Regions from separate parts of the Chryseobacterium sp. Marseille-Q3244 genome, predicted to be linked through region 3. Evidence: riboswitches for the same ligand, from Rfam matches in the RefSeq annotation. Region 3 holds a riboswitch; each other region holds the start of a gene.
The links. A riboswitch is a leader RNA that binds a small molecule or an ion and turns the genes downstream of it on or off. The one in region 3 is predicted to bind S-adenosylmethionine.
Positions count from the first base shown of each region.

Region 1: linked by a shared signal. The riboswitch ahead of NBX25_RS02580 (TonB-dependent receptor plug domain-containing protein) and the one ahead of NBX25_RS11640 (SusC/RagA family TonB-linked outer membrane protein) in region 3 are both predicted to bind S-adenosylmethionine.
Region 2: linked by a shared signal. The riboswitch ahead of NBX25_RS10850 (alpha/beta fold hydrolase) and the one ahead of NBX25_RS11640 (SusC/RagA family TonB-linked outer membrane protein) in region 3 are both predicted to bind S-adenosylmethionine.

Region 1 covers NZ_CALNWX010000001.1:553,609-560,525, forward strand. Annotated here, with positions in the region: gene NBX25_RS02575 (alpha-amylase family glycosyl hydrolase) at 1-1,589, shown strand, start outside; SAM riboswitch class I at 1,688-1,792, shown strand; gene NBX25_RS02580 (TonB-dependent receptor plug domain-containing protein) at 1,887-4,331, shown strand; gene NBX25_RS02585 (APC family permease) at 4,339-5,637, shown strand; gene prfA (peptide chain release factor 1) at 5,785-6,870, shown strand.
Region 2 covers NZ_CALNWX010000005.1:149,357-156,273, reverse strand. Annotated here, with positions in the region: gene NBX25_RS10855 (MGH1-like glycoside hydrolase domain-containing protein) at 1-2,002, opposite strand, end outside; SAM riboswitch class I at 2,191-2,298, shown strand; gene NBX25_RS10850 (alpha/beta fold hydrolase) at 2,361-3,299, shown strand; gene NBX25_RS10845 (ACT domain-containing protein) at 3,303-4,841, shown strand; gene NBX25_RS10840 (O-succinylhomoserine sulfhydrylase) at 4,964-6,124, shown strand; gene NBX25_RS10835 (homocysteine S-methyltransferase family protein) at 6,221-6,917, shown strand, end outside.
Region 3 covers NZ_CALNWX010000005.1:311,958-318,874, reverse strand. Annotated here, with positions in the region: gene NBX25_RS11650 (transposase) at 401-838, shown strand; gene NBX25_RS11645 (helix-turn-helix domain-containing protein) at 916-1,248, shown strand; SAM riboswitch class I at 1,510-1,606, shown strand; gene NBX25_RS11640 (SusC/RagA family TonB-linked outer membrane protein) at 1,690-4,632, shown strand; gene NBX25_RS11635 (RagB/SusD family nutrient uptake outer membrane protein) at 4,651-6,144, shown strand; gene NBX25_RS11630 (hypothetical protein) at 6,376-6,917, opposite strand, start outside.

The DNA.
Region 1 (6,917 bases), on a different contig from region 3:
TTGAAGGGAATCTTTCCTGGGGATATAATACCTCTTTTCATTATGCTTTAGACAAAGCTTATGGAACACCTGAAAAATTCAAAGAGTTTGTTGATCTGTGTCATCAGAATGGGATTGCTGTCATTCTTGATGTTGCCTTTAATCATGCAACAGGGCGTTCTCCTTTGGTAAGACTCTGGAATATAGATCCGGATGGTGATGGTTACGGTGATGTGGCAGCTAATAATCCTTATTTCAATCAGGTTCCTAAACATTCATATAATGTGTTTAATGATTTTAACCATACCAGTCCTTCAACTCAATATTACGTTGAAAGGTGTCTTCAGCAGTGGTTAAAGGAGTATCGTATTGATGGGTTTCGTTGGGATTTGACAAAAGGCTTTACGCAAAACTGTTCTGAAAATGATGAAAACTGTACAAATGCTTATCAGCAGGATAGGGTAGATATTATGAAGAACTATGCAGACAGACAATGGGCACTGGATCCTAATTCTTATATGATATTTGAGCATTTGGGAACTGATGCAGAAGAACAGCAATGGGCCAATTACAGAGTGGCAGAAGGAAAAGGAGTGATGCTTTGGAATAAACAAACAGAGCCTTATAATCAAAATACGATGGGGTATAAAGATAATAGCAATTATGACCGCATGAATCATAGTCTTCATGGTTTTACCGATATGTGTGCTGTAGGATATGGAGAAAGTCATGATGAAGAAAGGCTGATGTTTAAAAATCTCGCTTATGGAGCGATCAATGGAAGTTATAGTGTAAAGAATTTGAATACGGCTTTGGAAAGGATGAAAACATTTGGAGCTACTTTCTTTACCATTCCCGGTCCTAAGATGATCTGGCAGTTTGGAGAATTGGGCTACGAATTCAGTATCAACCGATGTACGGATGGTAGCATTAACAATGGATGCAGAACCGATGAAAAACCTGTAGCCTTCACATTAGGATATGATACCGATGCCAACAGAAAGGCAGTTTATGATACTTGGGCAAAGATTATTGATATCAGAAATACCAATCCGGTATTCAAATCAAAGACTTACACCATAGAGTCAAACAATCTTGCCAATGATCCTGATGGGCTTATCACAAGAATTTATGTATATGACAATACAATCAACGGAATGAAAAACGTAGTCGTTCTGGCAAATTATTCTACTGCTGTACAAAATGTTGTTCCTTATTTTCCTTATGCTGGCCAGTGGAAAAACCTGATGGATGATACGGTTTCAAACATCGCTTCAACAACAGCTCCTATCACTTTACAGGCTGGAGAATTCAGAATTTTTGGAAACTATGCCGGAGCTTTATCTACCTCTGATGTGAATGCTGCAAACAAGCTATCCCTTCAGATTGCTGATAATCCGATCAAAAATGGTGTTGCAAAATTAATATTTAACAAAGCCAGAAATGGAGAAATCATGATCTTCGATAGAAGTGGTAAAAAGTTGGATTCATTTAAGTTGAATAAAGAAAATGGGACTTATGAACTAAGAGTCAATTATCCGTCGGGAATGTATCTGGTTCATCTGAAATCAGAAAACGGAATGGCTATTGAAAAAATGATCGTAAAATAAATACAAAGGCAAATTGGCAATTCAGCGAATTTGCCTTTTTTCTTGGTAGTGATTATCCGCTTTTTGCATATTTGAAAAATTAGTCTACCTTTGCACTAGATTTATCAAGAAAGGTGGAGGGATTTGGCCCAATGAAACCTTAGCAACCTACACGATTCCAAAAGTGTAAAGGTGCTAATTCCAACCCGATGGGGAGATAAGTGAAGTCAATATTTCTTATACGAATTCCATTTCTTGAAGTCTTGTGTAGCTGCAGAATCATCTGCGGAAGAATATTATTAATTGGCAAGAACAAAGATGAAAAAATTAAGCACTGCTATATTATTGCTAGGGACAATTTTAGTCGCTGCCCAGGAGCAGGAGGAAAAAGGAAAACAAATCGAAGACATTATCATCGTCGGAAACCGAAATGTTAAAAGAACAAAATTGGAGACGCCGGTTCCTGTAGATGTAATCAATATTGATAAAGTCCAAAGATCATCTCCACAAATGACGGCTCAGGACATTCTGAATTATGTGATCCCTTCATTTAATGCTGTGAGACAGTCTGCTTCTGATGGAACGGAGCATATTGATCCTGTAACACTAAGAGGAATGGGACCGGATCAGGTGTTGGTATTGCTTAATGGGAAGAGAAGACATACAACTTCCCTGGTAAACTATCAGAATACGGTAGGAAATGGATCTGTAGGAACAGATTTAAGTACAATTCCTGTCATTGCTATTGAAAAAATTGAAGTGTTAAGAGACGGTGCAGCAGCACAATACGGTTCTGATGCCATTGCAGGAGTAATTAATATTATTCTAAAAAAGAATGCAGGCGCTTCAGCAAGTTTAACCTATGGATTAAGTGGAAGAAATGATGGTGATACTTACCAGGCCGGCGTTAATTATGGAACTTCTTTGGGTAAAGATGAAGGTTTTATCAATCTTTCATTACAGCTAAGTCACAGAGGAAAAACAACGAGAACCCAAAATCACGATCTTGATATTTTCGGAAATAATTTTGCCTACGAATTTGCAGATAATCCAGATATTGCAAGACAAAATGATGATGAAGAAATAAATAAAAGAGGATTAACAAGAGACTATTTTAATTTCCAGATCGGAGATGCCCAAATCAGACAAGGGCAATTGTTTTTCAATGCAGAATACCCTTTGAACGATAACTTTAAATTCTATTCCTTTGGTGGTTTCAGCATTAAAGAAGGAAAAGGGTATGGTTTCAGAAGACTTCCCAATGAAGATTTTAATATTGTTAAAGAAATATACCCTAACGGTTTTCAGGCAGTTCTGAATTCTCAGATCTACGATATTTCCTATGCTGTGGGTGCGAAATATAATGTTAATAATTGGCTGATAGACCTGAGTAATACCTTTGGGAGCAATACTTTCAATTATAACGTAAGCAATACCAATAATGCTTCTCTTGGGATAAAATCGCCCACCCGATTTTATGCAGGAGCACACAGTTTTCTGCAAAATACCATTAATCTTGATATTTCAAAAAAGATAAAGAACTTCAATATTGCCTTTGGAGGAGAATTCAGGTTTGAACAATACCAGATTAAAGCAGGCGATGAGGCTTCTTATACCCAATATGATGTGAACGGTAATGTTGCAACACAAGGTTCTACAGTGATTGGGGCAGGAGGTTCTCAGTCTTTTATAGGTTTTTCACCGGATAATGCCTTGAAAAAAGATAGGCATTCAACAGCGGTGTATGCTGATATTTCCTATGATCTTGCTAAGAAACTGAATATTGATGCTGCTGCCAGATTTGAAAACTATTCAGATTTTGGAAGTACTCTGAACGGAAAATTGGCTGTGAGATATGAGTTTGTGAAAAATTATGCAGTAAGAGCAGCTGTAGGAACAGGATTCAGGGCACCATCACTTCAGCAGCAGTATTTTAATAACTCTTTTGCGGATATTTCTACTTCAGGTGATGGAATTGTAAGGAAAGGAATTTTTAATAATGATAGCAAGGCAGCAGAGGTTCTCGGATTTGATAAATTAAAACAGGAAACATCTGTAAACGGAAGTGCCGGATTTACCTTACAACCTGCCAAAGGCTTATTCATTACTGTAGACGGATATATTATTAAAGTGAAAGACAGAATTGTCATTACCAGCAATATCACAGATTCCAGATTATCTGATATTTCAGTAGTAGGAGAAGGAAATGCAGTAGAAAGCGGCAGATTCTTTGCCAACGCGATTGATACGGAAACAAAAGGAGTAGATGTAGTGGTTTCCTATGATTGGAAACTGGCAGGTGGAAACTTAAATATCAATCTTGCCGGAAACTATACAGAAACAAAAATTACAGACTTTCATTTTCCTGAACATCTGGGAACACCTCAGAATGAATTTTTTGGCCCGGATCAGATTAATATTATTGAAACTTTATCCCCAAAAACAAAAGCTTCATTAGGATTGACGTATGGAATTGGAAAATTCAATTTTCTCGTAAGAAATACCTATTTTGGTAAAGTCATAAGAGACGGATTTCCTTTCGGAGAGGTTCAGGAGTTTTCACCAAAGGTGGTTACTGATGTAAGTGTAGGGTATGATATTACAAAAAATATCAACTTTACGGTGGGAGCTAATAACGTATTTGATGTTTTCCCGGATCTTCAGATCTATAAAAATTCATATTATGGAGTGTTCAAATATGCACCGGTTCAAATGGGTACATTGGGAAGCTATTTCTTTGGAAGGCTTAATTTTAATTTTTAATGAGTAAATGAGTACTGCTTCACATCAGATTGGCTGGAAAACAGCCGCAGCCATTGTCGTTTCCAATATGATAGGGACAGGGATTTTTACAACCCTGGGATTTCAATTATCAGATATTACCAATACCTACAGTATTTTCCTGTTATGGATAATCGGAGGAATTCTGGCGCTGTTCGGAGCTTTCTGCTATGCGGAATTAGGCTCCCATTTTAAAGGAAACGGCGGTGATTTTATTTATCTTAAAGAAACGTATCATCCTTTATTTGGATACCTGATAAGTTGGATTTCCTTAATTATTGGGTTTTCTTCGCCAGTCGCATTGGCAGCTTTAGCCATGTCGAAATATCTTTCTGTATTTGATTATTCATTCGGAAATGGCTTTGCGATTGCAGCGATCTTTTTGGTAGCTATTACCTTGTCGTTCAGTTTAAAGACTTCAAGCCGGTTCCATAATTTTTTTACATTCATCAAAATTGCCTTTATCATTATATTGATAATTTTGGGTGTTGGATTATCAGGCTCTCCACAAATTGGAAACAGCCTGAATTTCAGTAATAGCTGGCAGAATGAAATGATGCTTCCTGCCTTTGCTACCTCATTGGTTTTTGTTACCTATTCCTATACCGGATGGAATTCAGCGTCTTATATTGCCGGGGAAATAAAGGATGTTCAGAAGAATCTTCCTAAATCACTGATTATAGGAACCGTTTTTGTGACGGTAAGTTATATTCTTGTGAACTATATCATGCTGAAACATGCTCCGGTAAGTCAACTGGCGGGAAAAGAAGATGTAATGGGTGAGGCTGCGGTGAATATGTTTGGGATTTCCTTCGGGAAAATTGTAAATATTTTTATCGCATTACAGCTTATTGCAACAATTAGTGGATACTTATGGGTAGGTTCAAGATTGACTCAGGCCTTTGCAAAAGATACCCGTATCTGGAAGCCTCTTTCAGTAGGAAATAAAAAAGGAATTCCGGTGAGAGCGATCTTTGCTCATGCAGTTATCGCGACCATCATAATTTTAACAGGAAGCTTCAAGGAGATTTTTGTATATACTGCATTTATCCTTCAATTATTTGCCAGTTTAGCAATTTCGACGGTATATTTTCTTAAAAAGAAGGATAGAAAAATATTTAAATCCAATGCTTTTTATATTTTTCCGACTGTTTTTTTACTATTCAGTTTTTATATCCTTTATTTTACCTTTATTCATAACCCCAAAGAAAGTTTAATAGGACTAGGAATTATTGCTGTAGGACTCATTTTATATTGGATTGACAGAAGACTTTCCAAAGGAGTTTAAAGGAATATTGAAAACCTAAAAAAGAGGATGGGTCAATTCATAAAGAGATCTTTTTATTATTTTGTTTCCTTGATCCCTAATGCTCAAAAATTTATACTTTACTTTTGAATTAATAATCCTTATCTTTGCACCCACAAAAATTCGACAATGTCTAAATCATTAATTCCAAAATTAGAAGCTATAAAACAAAGATATAATGAGGTTGCAGACCTTATTATACAGCCTGATGTCATTTCAGACCAAAAAAGATATTCTTCTTTGAACAAAGAATATAGTGATTTGGGAAAAATTGTAAGAGTTTATGATCAGTATAAAGGTGCTTTAGATAGCATCGAAGAATCTGATGAAATTATTGCAGATGGCTCAGATAGAGATCTTGTAGATCTTGCAAAAGAAGAAAAATTAGAAGCTCAATCCAAACTTCCGGGATTAGAAGAAGAACTTAAAGTTCTTTTGATTCCTAAAGATCCTGCGGATGATAAAAACGTTATCGTTGAATTACGTGCCGGAACCGGAGGTGATGAAGCAGCGATCTTCGTGGAAGACATTTACAGAATGTATACCATGTATTTCAAAACAAAAGGATGGAGACATGAAGTGACAGATTCTAATGAAGCAGCAAAAGGGTACAAGGAATTGATCATGAAGGTGGAAGGAGAAGGTGTTTACGGAATCATGAAATTCGAATCAGGAGTTCACCGTGTACAACGTGTACCGGAAACAGAATCTCAGGGTAGAGTTCATACCTCTGCGATTACAATAGCTGTTTTACCGGAAGCGGAAGAAGTAGACTTTGAACTGAATCCTGCTGATATCGAAATGCAGACTTCCCGTTCAGGAGGGGCCGGAGGTCAGAACGTAAACAAGGTTGAAACGAAAGTACAGTTAACACACAAGCCTTCAGGGTTGGTAGTGGTTTGTCAACAAGCTCGTTCTCAGTTAGCTAACCGTGAATTGGCAATGGAAATGCTAAGAACGAAGCTATACGATATCGAACTACAGAAAGTGCAGGGAGATATTGCAGCACAACGTAAATCTATGGTTTCTACAGGTGACCGTTCTGCAAAAATTAAAACGTACAATTATCCACAAGGAAGAGTAACAGATCATAGAATCAACAAGTCTATGTATAATCTGGATGCTTATATGAATGGAGATATTTCTGAAATGATTGATGCCGTAATTATGGCTGAGAATGCAGAAAAAATGAAAGGAGAAGAAGAAAACTACTAAAAGTTTCAAAAAAATAAAACAAAGCCTCTGATTTTTTCAGGGGCTTT
Region 2 (6,917 bases), 160 kb from region 3:
TGGTGAGTTCCGGTTTGTTTTTTAAGATCCATTCCATTCTGGTTTTGAAATTCGGCATCTTTTCCAGAAGGCGGTGATCTACAATTTCTACGGCAAATAATGGAATTAATCCAACAATACTTCTCAATCGTAAAGAAACACTGTTTCCATTTCCAAGCTGAAGAACATCATAGAAAAATCCGTCTTCCTCATTCCATAGCCCTTTGGTTCCTTCACCAAGATTTTCCATAGCTTCTGCGATATAAAGGTAATGCTCAAAGAATTTGATGGCCATATCTTCATATACCTGATAATATTGGGCAAGTTCCATGGCAATTCGCATCATGTTCAGCGCATACATCGCCATCCAGCTTGTTCCGTCTGCTTGTTCCAGATGTTGTCCATCCTCTAAAACCATATTTCGGTCAAAGGCTCCGATATTATCCAGTCCAAGAAAACCGCCACCAAAAATATTTTTTCCGTTTTTATCCTTTCGGTTCACCCACCAAGTGAAATTCAGAAGAAGTTTTTGGAAGACTTTTTCAAGGAATAATAAATCGGGTTTTCCATTGTTTTTTTCATCAATTTTAAAAACCCTGAAGCATGACCATGCGTGTACGGGTGGATTTACATCGCTCATATTCCATTCATAGGCAGGTAGTTGTCCGTTAGGATGCATGTACCATTCTTTGGTAAGGAGTAATAGCTGTCCTTTGGCAAATTCAGCATCAATGATGGATAAAGGAACACAGTGAAATGCCAAATCCCAGGTTGCATACCATGGATATTCCCATTTATCGGGCATCGAAATAATATCTTTATTGTGAAGATGGTTCCATTCCGTATTTCTTACATACTGATTAAAGTTTCTGGGCGCCTCAAAGTTAGGATCCCCTTTGAGCCATTTTCCAACATTATAGTGATAAAACTGTTTATTCCAAAGAAGTCCTGCAAAAGCTTGTCTTTGAACATTCCTTTCGTCTTCATTGGTGGTATCATTCTGAATTTCATGGTAAAATTCTTCTGCTTCAGATTGTCTGATCTCAAAGATTTTATCAAAATTTTCAAAAGGCTCATCGCTTTCCTCAGGACATAGTCTGAATTCAAAGACCTGAGATTGCCCGGCTCCAATGAGTTCATCAATTAAAAAAGAAGCTTTGCTTCCTCTTTTTTCAGGGTTTACGGTGTTACTATGATGGACGATAAAATCATTGATGCCATCTTTAAAATAAGTGTTTTCTGTCTGTGGTGCTCCATACAACATTGGAGTGTTGGTTTCATTTTCGCAGAATACACTTTGAGCATTTCCATTTCTTGAATAAAACTTTTTGATGGAAATACTGTCGTGTCCAATAGTAATACTTCCGTCATCGGAGGCATTCATGTCTCCTTTATAGGTATTATAACCCCATTTCCAATTATTTCTGAACCAAGCTGTTGGTGCTACCACTATCGGGGCATCCTGTTGGCTTCGGTTGCATATTGTTACTCTTACCAGAATATCGTTGTGATCTGCTTTACAATATTCAATGAAAATATCAAAATAGGCATCATTATCAAAAATTCCTGTATCAAAGATCTCATATTCCGGTTCCTGTTTGCTGCGTCTTCCGTTGACTGTAACGAGTTCATCATAAGGGAATTCATTGATTGGATATTTGTAAACCATTTTCATATAACTATGAGTAGGGGTATTATCCAGATAATAGAAAATTTCCTTGATGTCTTCTCCGTGGTTTCCCTGAGGATTGCTCAGACCAAAGAAACGTTCCTTAACGATTTTATCTTTTTTATTCCAGAACGAAAGCGCAAAGCAGAACAGCTGTTTTACATCAGAAATTCCTGCAATACCTTCTTCACCCCAACGGTAGGCATAGCTTTCCGCATTATTATGATTGGTATGGTTCCAGGCATTTCCGTCCGGGCTATAATCTTCCCTTACATTTCCCCATTGCCGGTTGCTTACATAAGGTCCCCAGTTTTTCCATTTGGTATCTTGTAATCTTTCTTTTTCGGCGATCATATATCATCATTTTTCTATACGAAGGTAGTTTTTTTGAAAAATAATTCCAATTCATTTTATCTGAAGAATAATTAATATGCCCTTGAGAGACTTCTATTTAAGGGCTTTTTAAAATATTAAATTATTTTTTTTTTGATTTTAAAAGAAAAGAACTACCTTTGCACCATTCGTTCATTCAAATATTGAAAATGTTATCAAGAAAGGTTGAGGGATTAGACCCTATGAAACCTTAGCAACCCTTTGCGCAAGCAAAGAAGGTGCTACGTTCTACCAAAATTATTTTGGACAGATAACTTACTGAAGTTCTTTTCAGCCATTTCCTGTGGCATTTTCAATTGTATTAAAATATATAATAGAATTGAAAACAGAACTAAACTATATTAATCTTTCGTATCAAACCCATTCCCAAAAGGAATACAATATCTCGTTGAGCTATGAGCTTTTCGGGAAAGATCTGTTTACAGCCCCAATTATTTTAATTAACCATGCCCTTACCGGAAATTCAAATGTATCCGGAGAAAAAGGTTGGTGGAAACAATTGGTAGGCGAAAATCAGATCGTTGATACTAATAAGTACACTGTTCTGTGTTTCAATATCCCCGGTAACGGATACGATCATTTTTTAATTGAAAACTATGAAGACTTCAAGCCTTCAGACATAGCCAATATTTTTCTGAAAGGATTAGAAGCTCTACATATCAAAAATTTATATACCATTATTGGAGGCTCCCTGGGAGGAGGAATTGCATGGGAAATGTTAGCAAAACAACCAAAGCTTGCAGAAATTTTTATTCCCATTGCCTGTGATTACAGAACTCATGATTGGCTTCATGCACAATGTCTGGTTCAGAAATTTTTATTGAATGATAAAGAAGAACCATTACAAAAAGCAAGAATCCATGCGATGTTGTGCTATAGAACTCCGGAATCACTTAACGACAGATTTCAAAACAAATACAATCAGGAAAGGCAACGCTTAGAATCAGAAGACTGGCTGGTTTATCATGGTAACGCACTAAACGAAAGGTTTAGTTTACAAGCATACAAGCTGATGAATCATTTACTGATGAATATCAATGCTGATGAAACTGCTCTGGAGAATATACAAGCACGAATGCACATGATCTCCGTAGATACAGATTTATTCTTCCCGGCTTCTGAAATCCGAATGTGTTTTGAAAAACTGAAAAAGAAAAAGGAGAATATCTCTTATCACGAGATCCAATCTATACATGGGCATGACGCCTTCCTAATGGAATATCAACAATTAAATAATATCATAAAAAACATTTTATAAGTAATGAAAAATGCTAAAGAAATAAAATTTTTGAAGAACAGATCAATTGTCAAATTTGAAGGGGAAGATTTCTTAGGGGAAATCGGAATTGACGGACGAATTTTTAAAGCGCTTACTTTAGCGCGCATCAGTGTGGGAGTAATCTCTCAGCAAGCTATAGAAAACGGAATTTCTATTTTAGTTCACGAAAATGATGCTGAAAAAGCAGTGGCTTGTCTTATTGATGAATTTGAAACAGAAAGAAAATCAGGAAAAGTATCTCAAATATACAGTATCAACAATGTTTCTGTTATAGGTTTTGTAGCAGAAGATTCTAACAAAATTTTTGCAGAACTCGCAAGAAACAATGTTTTCCCATTGCTGTTAAATCAGGTTGCCGGTGAAAACAGAGTAAATATCGTGGTGACTTCTTCACAGGACGAAAAAACCAGGAATATTATAGAATCTGAGATTTTCAAAAAGCCGAAGACCGTTCATCTGGCAATTATTGGCCATGGAAATGTAGGGAAAACATTAATTGAGCAGGTTCTTGAGTCTTCAGAAGAGATCAAAAGACGTAAAAAAGTAGATCTGAAAGTTGTTGCAGTAGCCAATTCAAAGAAAATTGCATTCAATAAAAAAGGGTTTGACAATAATTGGTCTGATGAGGTTTTAACGGCAGAGCATTCTTCGGACGTTCAGGAATTAATCAATTTTTCCAATGAAAATCAATTGGAGAACCTGATTGTTGTAGACAACACAGCAAGTAAAGACTTTGTGAAAAACTATCATGCATTAGCAGAAAACGGATTTGATCTGGTGTCTTCCAATAAAATTTTCAACACCCTTCCGATTGAAGAATACAGAAAACTAAGATATACGTTGAGTAAAAACAATAGACGTTATCTGTACGAAACCAATGTAGGTGCAGGTCTTCCGTTAATTGATACAATCAAATTATTACACCTTTCAGGAGAGAATATCACAAGAATTAAAGGAGTTTTTTCGGGAACATTGAGTTATGTTTTCAACAATTTCTCTTTGAGAGAAGATAAGTTTTCAACAATTATCAACGAAGCTTTAGAAAAAGGATATACAGAACCAGATCCAAGAGAAGACCTGTCAGGAAATGACGTGGCAAGAAAGCTATTGATTTTGGCTAGAGAACTAGACTTAATCAATGAATTTGAAGATATCAACATTCAAAATCTGGTTCCGGAAAGCTTACTTGAAGTTTCAAAATCAGAATTTCTTACAAGATTAGATGAGCTTGATGAAGAATATCAGAAGATTAAAGAAAATCAGGAACCAGGTCATGTGTTGAGATATGTGGGAGATTTACATGGCGATTTACAGAAAGACAAAGGTGAGCTGGATGTGAAACTGATTTCTGTCCCTGCAACATCAGCATTAGGGCAGTTGAAAGGATCAGATTCCATCTTTGAAATCTATACAGAAAGTTATGGTGAAAATCCCATTGTGATTATGGGAGCCGGAGCCGGAGCACAGGTAACTGCCAGAGGAGTATTCGGTGATATTTTAAGACTAAGTGAAACAAAATAAATTAATGTAGCAATCTAACAATGTAGCAGTTTACCAATGGCTATCATTGTCATTCCGAGCAAAGCGAAGAATCTCATTGTTACACTGTTAGATTGATACATTGGTAAATCAATTAAAACTATATGGAAAATTTCGAAACATCAGCAATAAGAACCCAGACGGAGAGATCTCAGTTTGACGAGCATTCCACACCATTATATCTTACTTCCAGCTTTATTTTTCAGGATGCTGAAGATATGAGAGCAAGCTTTGCTGAAGAAAAGCCTAAGAATCTGTACAGCCGTTTCTCCAATCCGAATGTATCTGAATTTACAGAGAAGATTGCAAAAATGGAAGGAGCAGAAGCAGGATATGCCTTTGCAACCGGAATGGCAGCAATCTATTCTACATTTGCAGCTTTATTAAGTGCAGGAGATCACATTGTAAGTTGTCAGTCCGTTTTCGGATCTACTCACACTTTATTCACAAAGTATTTTCCGAAATGGAATATTGAAACCACTTATTTCAAAGCAGAAGATGCAGAGAATGTAGAAAAATATATAAAACCAAATACAAAGATATTATATCTTGAAACCCCTACCAATCCTGCAATTGAAATCCTGGATCTGGAGTTTTTCGGACAAATCGCAAAAAAACATAATCTGATTTTTATTGTAGATAACTGTTTTGCAACTCCTTATCTTCAACAGCCTATTAAATATGGTGCGGATGTTGTTGTACATTCGGCAACGAAGTTGATCGACGGACAGGGAAGAGTATTGGGAGGAATTGCAGTAGGAAAAGAAGACCTGATCAGAGAAATTTATCTTTTCGCAAGAAATACAGGACCTGCGTTGTCTCCTTTTAATGCATGGGTATTATCAAAAAGCCTTGAAACATTAGCGATCAGAGTTGAAAAGCATTGTGAAAACGCATTAAAGGTCGCTGAGTTTTTAGAAAGTCATCCTAATGTAGAACTGGTAAAATATCCATTCCTGAAATCCCATCCAAACTATGAAGTAGCTAAAAAGCAGATGAAGTTGGGAGGAAATATCGTTGCTTTCGAAATAAAAGGTGGAATAGAAGGCGGAAGAAACTTCCTGGATAAGATCCAGATGTGTTCACTTTCTGCGAACTTAGGGGATACAAGAACGATCGTAACCCATCCGGCATCTACAACCCACTCTAAATTGTCAGATGAAGAAAGAAACGAAGTAGGAATTACAGCAGGATTAGTTCGTTGTTCAGTAGGTTTAGAAAACGTAGACGATATCATCGCAGACTTAAAACAAGCCTTAGACTAATCATAAAGAGCTCCAACGGGGCGATTTAACCCAAAGATAGAACGAAGTCCTATCGACCCCAAACCATATCAGTCTCACTCAACAACTATAAAAGACATGACAAATATAGAATCATTAAACAAAGCCCTCAAAGAACGAATACTCGTCCTGGACGGAGCTATGGGAACCATGCTTCAGCGCTACAAGTTTGAAGAAGAAGACTATCGCGGTGAACGATTCAAAGACTGGGAATATCCGGTAAAAGGAAATAATGATCTGCTTTCCCTTACACAGCCACAGGCGATTGAAGAAGTACACAAGAAATATCTGGAAGCAGGAGCTGATATCATTGAAACCAATACATTCTCCGGAACTACCATTGCAATGGCTGATTACCACATGGAAGAGCTGGTGTATGACCTGAATTATGAGTCTGCAAAAATTGCCAGAAAAGCCTGTGATGAATACACAGCCAAAACTCCGGATAAACCGAGATTTGTAGCAGGGTCAATAGGTCCAACCAACAGAACGGCAAGCCTAAGCCCTGATGTGAATGATCCGGGATACAGAGCCATTACTTTTGAAGAACTGAGAGTCGCTTACAAACAGCAATGCGAAGCTTTATTAGACGGTGGTTCAGATATTCTATTGGTAGAAACCATATTTGATACCTTAAATGCTAAGGCTGCCCTATTTGCTATCGATGAAATTCAGGAAGAAAGAGCAATAAAAATTCCAATTATGGTTTCCGGAACCATTACCGATGCTTCAGGAAGAACTTTGAGCGGACAGACCGCTGAAGCCTTTTTAATTT
Region 3 (6,917 bases):
ATGATTTCTTAGTTTGATTTAATAATATGCACTGTATAATGAAGTATTTATATAAGGATTTACAGCTGATTAAGCCGGAGATTTTTCTTAATAAGAGTAAAGAGGAAATCGTCTCAATGTTAGGACATGGTTTTAACTATTGGCATTCAGAGATTTGGAGCTATGCTGTGCCTCAAAAGATGTTTGAAAGCCGCAGATGCCTTCTCCTTTTCTTTGAAGATGATGTTGTAAAGCAGTCATACATAAGAAGATATTATTTTTGGGACTGAATGAAATAAATAATATCAGGTAGAACGTCCAGTTATAATTGTGATTTTTTCATCTTGCTAATTTCCATATTTTGGTGATGAATCTTAATTCTGCCTGATTTTTTAATTTATCAATATGTAATTTTTAAATAATGGTATTTGATTTTAAAAACATTCATATAGGAGCGTGTATTAAGGAAAGATATGAGAGCTTGGGAATTTCAATGATTCGGGTTTGCAATTTTCTTAATATAACAGACGATGAGGTGTATGAAATGTTTATGCAAAAAAGTCTGGATACGGAAGTTCTGTTGAGATGGAGTAAGCTTTTAGAATATGATTTCTTTAGAATCTATACCCAGCATATCATCATATTTGCACCGCAAGCCAATATGGGATATAATACAGTTAGTCCCAAAAAGGATTCTTCTCTTCCGCAGTTTCGGAAGAATGTATATACTAAAGAAGTAATAGATTTTGTTTTGGAACTTATCAGTACCGGGCAGAAAACAAAGCAACAGGTAATAGAGGAATACAAGATTCCTAAAACTACACTTTATAAATGGGCTAGTAAGTATGATAAATCTTAAGTAGGTTTTTCATTTTGATAGTTAGAAATAAATGGTTGGCTCATGCACTGAAATATTAAATTAAAAACATTGAATATATGATAGAACAAGCTCCTGATTATATAAGAATTTATACTGATATCATTGCCATGAAGCATCCTCAAAAACTTGAAATATGTGCGCCTATTTTACAAAAAAAAAGATTGACGGCATTGGATGTTCTTAAGCTTAATGAAATTGTCTTCGGATTAGAAGGAATTGAAACAGAAAAATTTAATCAAAGACATAAGTCTTATGATAAGTCTGCTATTATAAAAATTTTAAATTTTCAAAAAGACCATGGATATAATAATACTCAAATGGCGAATCAATTTAAAATGAGTAGAAATACTTTAGCAAAGTGGAAAAAAAGTTTTGAATGTAATCAATAATTTTACATTTAAAACGGTTTTTAGAGATTTTAATTTAATGGTGCTTAGGCACCATTTTTTTGATATTATGAGATGGTTTTATCATTAAATACAATTTAATGATATTTATCATATTTATTAAAATGATAATTTATTTAAGGTCTTATAGTGGTGGGTATTAATAAAATATTATAATAAATTTTGAAAAATTATCATGAAAATTTTATAAGTCTACTTGTTTTGTAGACTAAAAGTTTATAGATTTGCAACCATATTTCGATCGGCTTATAAAGAAAGATGGAGGGAACTGACCCTACGAAGTCTTGACAACCTGCGTTATGTAAGGTGTTACATTCAGCCTTTAAAGGAAAAATAAGCATTTGGTTTATCGTATTTATCGATGCCCTTTGCTGTTTTTTCAGTAAAGGGCAAAATTTTAATATATGGTAAATAAAATTGATTATGATTAATAAAAATCTATTTAATTCTAAAATTTGGATTCCACCCGTTGCTGTATTTTTCTTAGGAATTGTAAGTGTAAGCGGGCAAAATTCCAAACCGAAAAAGGATACTCTTAAAGAAAAGGAAATTGATGAAGTGGTTGTGGTGGCTTACGGAAAAGCAAAAAGAAATAGCTACACCGGTTCCGTAGCAACAATTTCCAGTGATAAAATCAATAACAGACCTGTGACCAACATTACCAAAGCATTGGAAGGACAGGTTCCCGGAATTCAGGTTACCGGTGCATCAGGACAGCCTGGAGCTACTTCTACGATCAGGATCAGAGGGGTAGGTTCGGTTAGTGCTTCCAGTGAGCCTTTATACGTTGTGGATGGGATTCCTTTTGACGGAAACATCAATGCGATCAGTCCTAATGATATAGAATCCATCAGTGTTTTAAAAGATGCTACGGCAAGTGCTTTGTATGGTTCAAGAGGAGCGAACGGAATTATTATCATTACCACAAAATCCGGTAAAAAAGGAGAAGCCAGGGTAAACCTTAACATCAGCCAGGGGTTTTCAGGCAGAGCGGTAAAAGATTATGAGCAGGTCACTACGGATCAATATTTCCAATTGTATTGGGAGGCAATGAGAAACGGATACCAATCCGGTCAGATTTCTGCACAACAGGCAGCACAGATGGCAACAGACAATATTGTATCTGGTACCGGATTATCAATTAATCCTTATGGAGCTAATTATCCAAAACCAGTGGGAACAGACGGGAAATTATTACCGGGGGCGAGAGCTTTATGGAATGATGACTGGAGAGATGTTCTTCAAAGAGTTGCTTCCAGAAATCAGGTTGATCTAGACATCAGCGGGGGAAATGAAAAAAGTAATTATTTCTTTTCATTAGGTTATCTAGATGATAAAGGAATGGCTATTGAATCTGGGTTTAAAAGATACAGTACGAGATTAAAAATAAATTCTGAAGTTAAAAAATGGTTGAATGTTGGAGCGAACTTAAGTTACACGAACAGTATTCAGCAGGCTCCAAGTTCTTCAGATTCTAAGGCGAGTAATATTATTCAGGCGGCAAGGGCAATTCCGTCTTTTTATCCTTATTATGAAAGAAATCCGGATGGATCTTATGTAGTGGATGCGGAAGGGAACAAGATTTATGATTTTGGAAGATACAGACCTACTGCGGCACTTCAGAATCAAAATTTAGCGGCAAGTTTACCATTGGATAAAAATGAAAATAAGATCGATAATTTTTCAGGGAAAGGATTTATGGAGTTTACATTTCTTCCGGAGCTGAAGTTTAGAACAAGTTTTTCTGTTGATCTTGTTAGCTTTAATGAGCATTTTTATACCAATCCGCTTCTTGGACAAGGAAAGGAGACCGGAGGATCTGTAAGAAAAGCGAATAGCAGAACACTTTCCTATACGACCAGTAATATTCTGACTTATGATAAGAGGTTTGGAAAACATCATATTAATGTATTGGGAGGTCATGAATTTTATAAATATGATTACCAAATTATTTCCGGTAGCAGACAAGGTTTCTCATTACCCAACTACTATGAGCCTGATGCAGCCTCTCTGTTAGTGGATTTTGGAGGGAATAGTGATAAATTAAGCTTGTTGAGTTTCCTTGGAAAGGTGGAGTATGATTTTGATAATAAATATTTCTTATCTGCATCTACAAGAGCTGATAGTTCTTCAAGATTTTCAAAAGATAACAGATGGGGGACATTCTGGTCTGTAGGAGGTTCATGGAAACTTTCAAATGAAGAATTTATTAAAAATCTAAATTTCTTCAATCAGTTGACATTACGTGCAAGCTATGGAGGACAGGGGAATGATAAATTATTAAGGCCCAATGGACAGAGCCTTTATTATGCTTATCAGGAATTATACAGGGACTCACCTCTAGCTGGTGAGCCTGGAAAAACGTTGGAGAAAGTAGGAACTCCTAATCTGAAATGGGAAACCAATCTTAATTTGAATGTAGGACTTGAGTTTGCCATTCTTAATAACAGAATTAAAGGAAACGTAGAATATTTTGAAAGAAAAAGTAAAGACCTCCTCTTTAATGTACCGGTTGCTCCGTCTTTAGGGATCACTGATTATCCGGCCAATATTGGAACAATAAAGAATACAGGTTTTGAATTTTCATTATTCACAACACCTATTAAAAATACGGACTTCCAATGGAACGTGGATATTAATCTGAGCACCTTAAACAATACGGTAACTAAATTGCCTAAAGGTCCTCTTGTGGTAGGAACAACCAAACAATTGAATGAAGGGGGATCTGTATATGATTTCTTTATTCCGGAATGGGTAGGAGTAGACCCAAGTAATGGAAAACCATTGTGGAAAACCATTACAAAGGATGCTAATGGAAATCCGGTGGAAGGAACAACTTCAGAATATGCCAAGGCTACAAAAATGCTGCAAGGTTCTGCTCTGCCTAAGTTAACTGGAGGAGTCAGTACGAGCATTAATTATAAGAATTTTGATTTTTCTGCATTATTGACATTCAAGATTGGGGGGAAGATTCTGGACACAGATTATACTTCAATCTTACACAGTGGAAACTTAGGTGGACGCGCATGGGGTACGGAAATGCTAAACAGATGGACTCCTGACAATCCTTATACAGATGTTCCGGCTTTAAATACAAAAACGAATAACTGGACTTCGGTTTCTACAAGGTTTCTTTATTCAGGAACGTATGCAAGGCTTAAGAATGTAAGCTTAGGATATACATTACCATCTGATTATTTTGAAACAATTGGATTGAAGAAGTTCAGAATTTATGTTCAGGCAGAGAATCTTCTGACTTTCTATAAACATAAAGGAATGGACCCTGAACAGGCACTGGACGGGACCACATATTACAGATATCCGGCTATGAGAACGATTACTTTTGGTCTTCAGGCAACGTTTTAACCCTTAACATTTGAAATAATGAAACAATTAAAATATTTATCTTTTGCATTAATTGGATTATGGTCACTCACAAGTTGTGAAAGTGAGATGGATACTGCTCCTACGGATCAGGCGAATAGTGTAGAAGTTTTCAAAACAGCCGAAAGTGCAGAAACAGTAATTAACGGAACCTGGGCGAAATTCAATAATGACGGAACTACTTTTGCTAATATCGGGTACTCAACTGTATTAAGAGCAAGTGATGCTATGGGAAGCGATGTAGCTGTGTTAACCAATAAGTATGGCTTTTCATCGACCTATGATTTTACAGAAATGGTGAATAATACAGCAGCCCGTCCTTTATTTATCTGGACAATGTTGTATTCCACCATCAATAATATGAATAATGTTATTGCCAAAATTGATGCAGCAGAGGGAAGCCAGGCAAAGAAAGATCAGGTAAAAGGTCAGGCAAAAGCATTGCGTGCGTTCTGTTATCTGAATATTGCCAGTTTTTATCAGTTCAGTTACCTAAAAGATAAATCGGCTTTAACGGCTCCAATCTATACGGAGCCTTCATCAACAAGCAGTGTTGCAAAGAAAAAATCCAGCCTGGAAGATATTTATACTTTGATTAAAAGTGATCTTACGGATGCTGATAACTTATTGAAGAATTATACAAGAAATAAAAAGGATAAGATCAACCGTAACGTTGTCAACGGGATTTTAGCAAGAGTTTATTTGAATACCGGAGAATGGACTAAAGCTGCTGCTGCTGCAAAAACAGCAAGAGAAGGTTTTGCATTGATGACTCCGGAAAAATATAAGGAAGGGTTCAATGATATTAATAATGGAGAATGGATCTGGGGGCATGCACAGACGCAAGAGATGTCGGATGCAAGTTATGCCTTCCATTATCTGGATGTGTCTTCATCAGGGAGTTATTATTACAGTTTCATGGCCGATCCTTATTTTAAAAAACTGTTTGATAGCAATGATATCAGATCTGAGTTATTTTCATGGGATGGACTTCCAGCAAGGGAAGGATTGTTGAGATATGCTAAATTCAAGTTTAAGTCAACACTTATTGCAGATATTGTTTATATGAGAGCGGCTGAAATGTACCTGATTGAAGCTGAGTCAGAAGCAAGAAATGGAAATCCAGCTCAGGCAGTAGCTGTTTTAAATCAATTAAGAGCAGCAAGAAATGCTAATGCTTATACAGGTTCATTAGCACAAAATGATGTGGTAAATGAAGTTTTGATTGAAAGAAGAAAAGAATTGTTTGGAGAAGGCTTCTCACTTTCAGATATTATCAGAACGCAGGGAACAGTGGAAAGAAAGCCATTTGTAGATGCAGAAGGAAAGCCTATTAAAGTTCAGGTGACCACTTCTAATGGAACAGTAAAAACAGTTGATGGAAAAGGGCATAGCGTATTTGATCTTCCGAATAAGACTCCGTTTGTTCCGAATAGTCCGTATTATTTATTCAGTATTCCATTGAAAGAGATTGAAAATAATCCCAATTTATAATCTATAGTCCATATTAGATTTGATTTTTTAGCCACCGCTTTTGCGGTGGTTTTTTATATAAAATGACTGCCTTAAAATAAGGCAGCCATTTATCATTGTATCAATAAAAAAGTTCTGTTTGTAATTAATTTTTATATACTTTGACAAAAGATAATACAAACATTATTTTCGCCAAAGAACCCTACTCTCCGAGGTCTCCAGCTTTGGAGAATGTTTATAAATTACTTTTATTTATTTACTCAAAGCCTTGAGACTTTGCGCAGCGGGGGAATCAGGAAGCTTTTTTATAAATTCTTTGATTTTAATGTCCTGTAGCCCATCATGTTGCATGTAATGTTCAATTTTTAATGTTTTACTATAATCTTTATGAGATATTTTATACCTTAATATATCAAAAGAAAATTTTGATAGCTCTATTCTTAATTTTTCCATTTCCAATGGATGAACCTCAGTGTCTTTTTCAAGCATCTCTGCAAAATCTAATAATTTTTTGCATATGTAATAAATTTCATCCTTAAGAAAGATAGGAGGAAATCCTAGTAAAAAATTTATTCGGGAAAGTATGATGTTTTTAAAACCATACTCTTTTATTCCGTAATAATATTCTAATTTATTAACATTTATATCAGCATTTAATATTAAAAAATTTACTACTTCTTTAGGGTTTACCTGATTTGAATAAAAATTTTTCAATTCTCTGATGCTTGTCCATCCTGCTCTGTGTAATGATAAGTCTGCTTGATTTAAATAAGCAAATAAAAATACACAGAGGT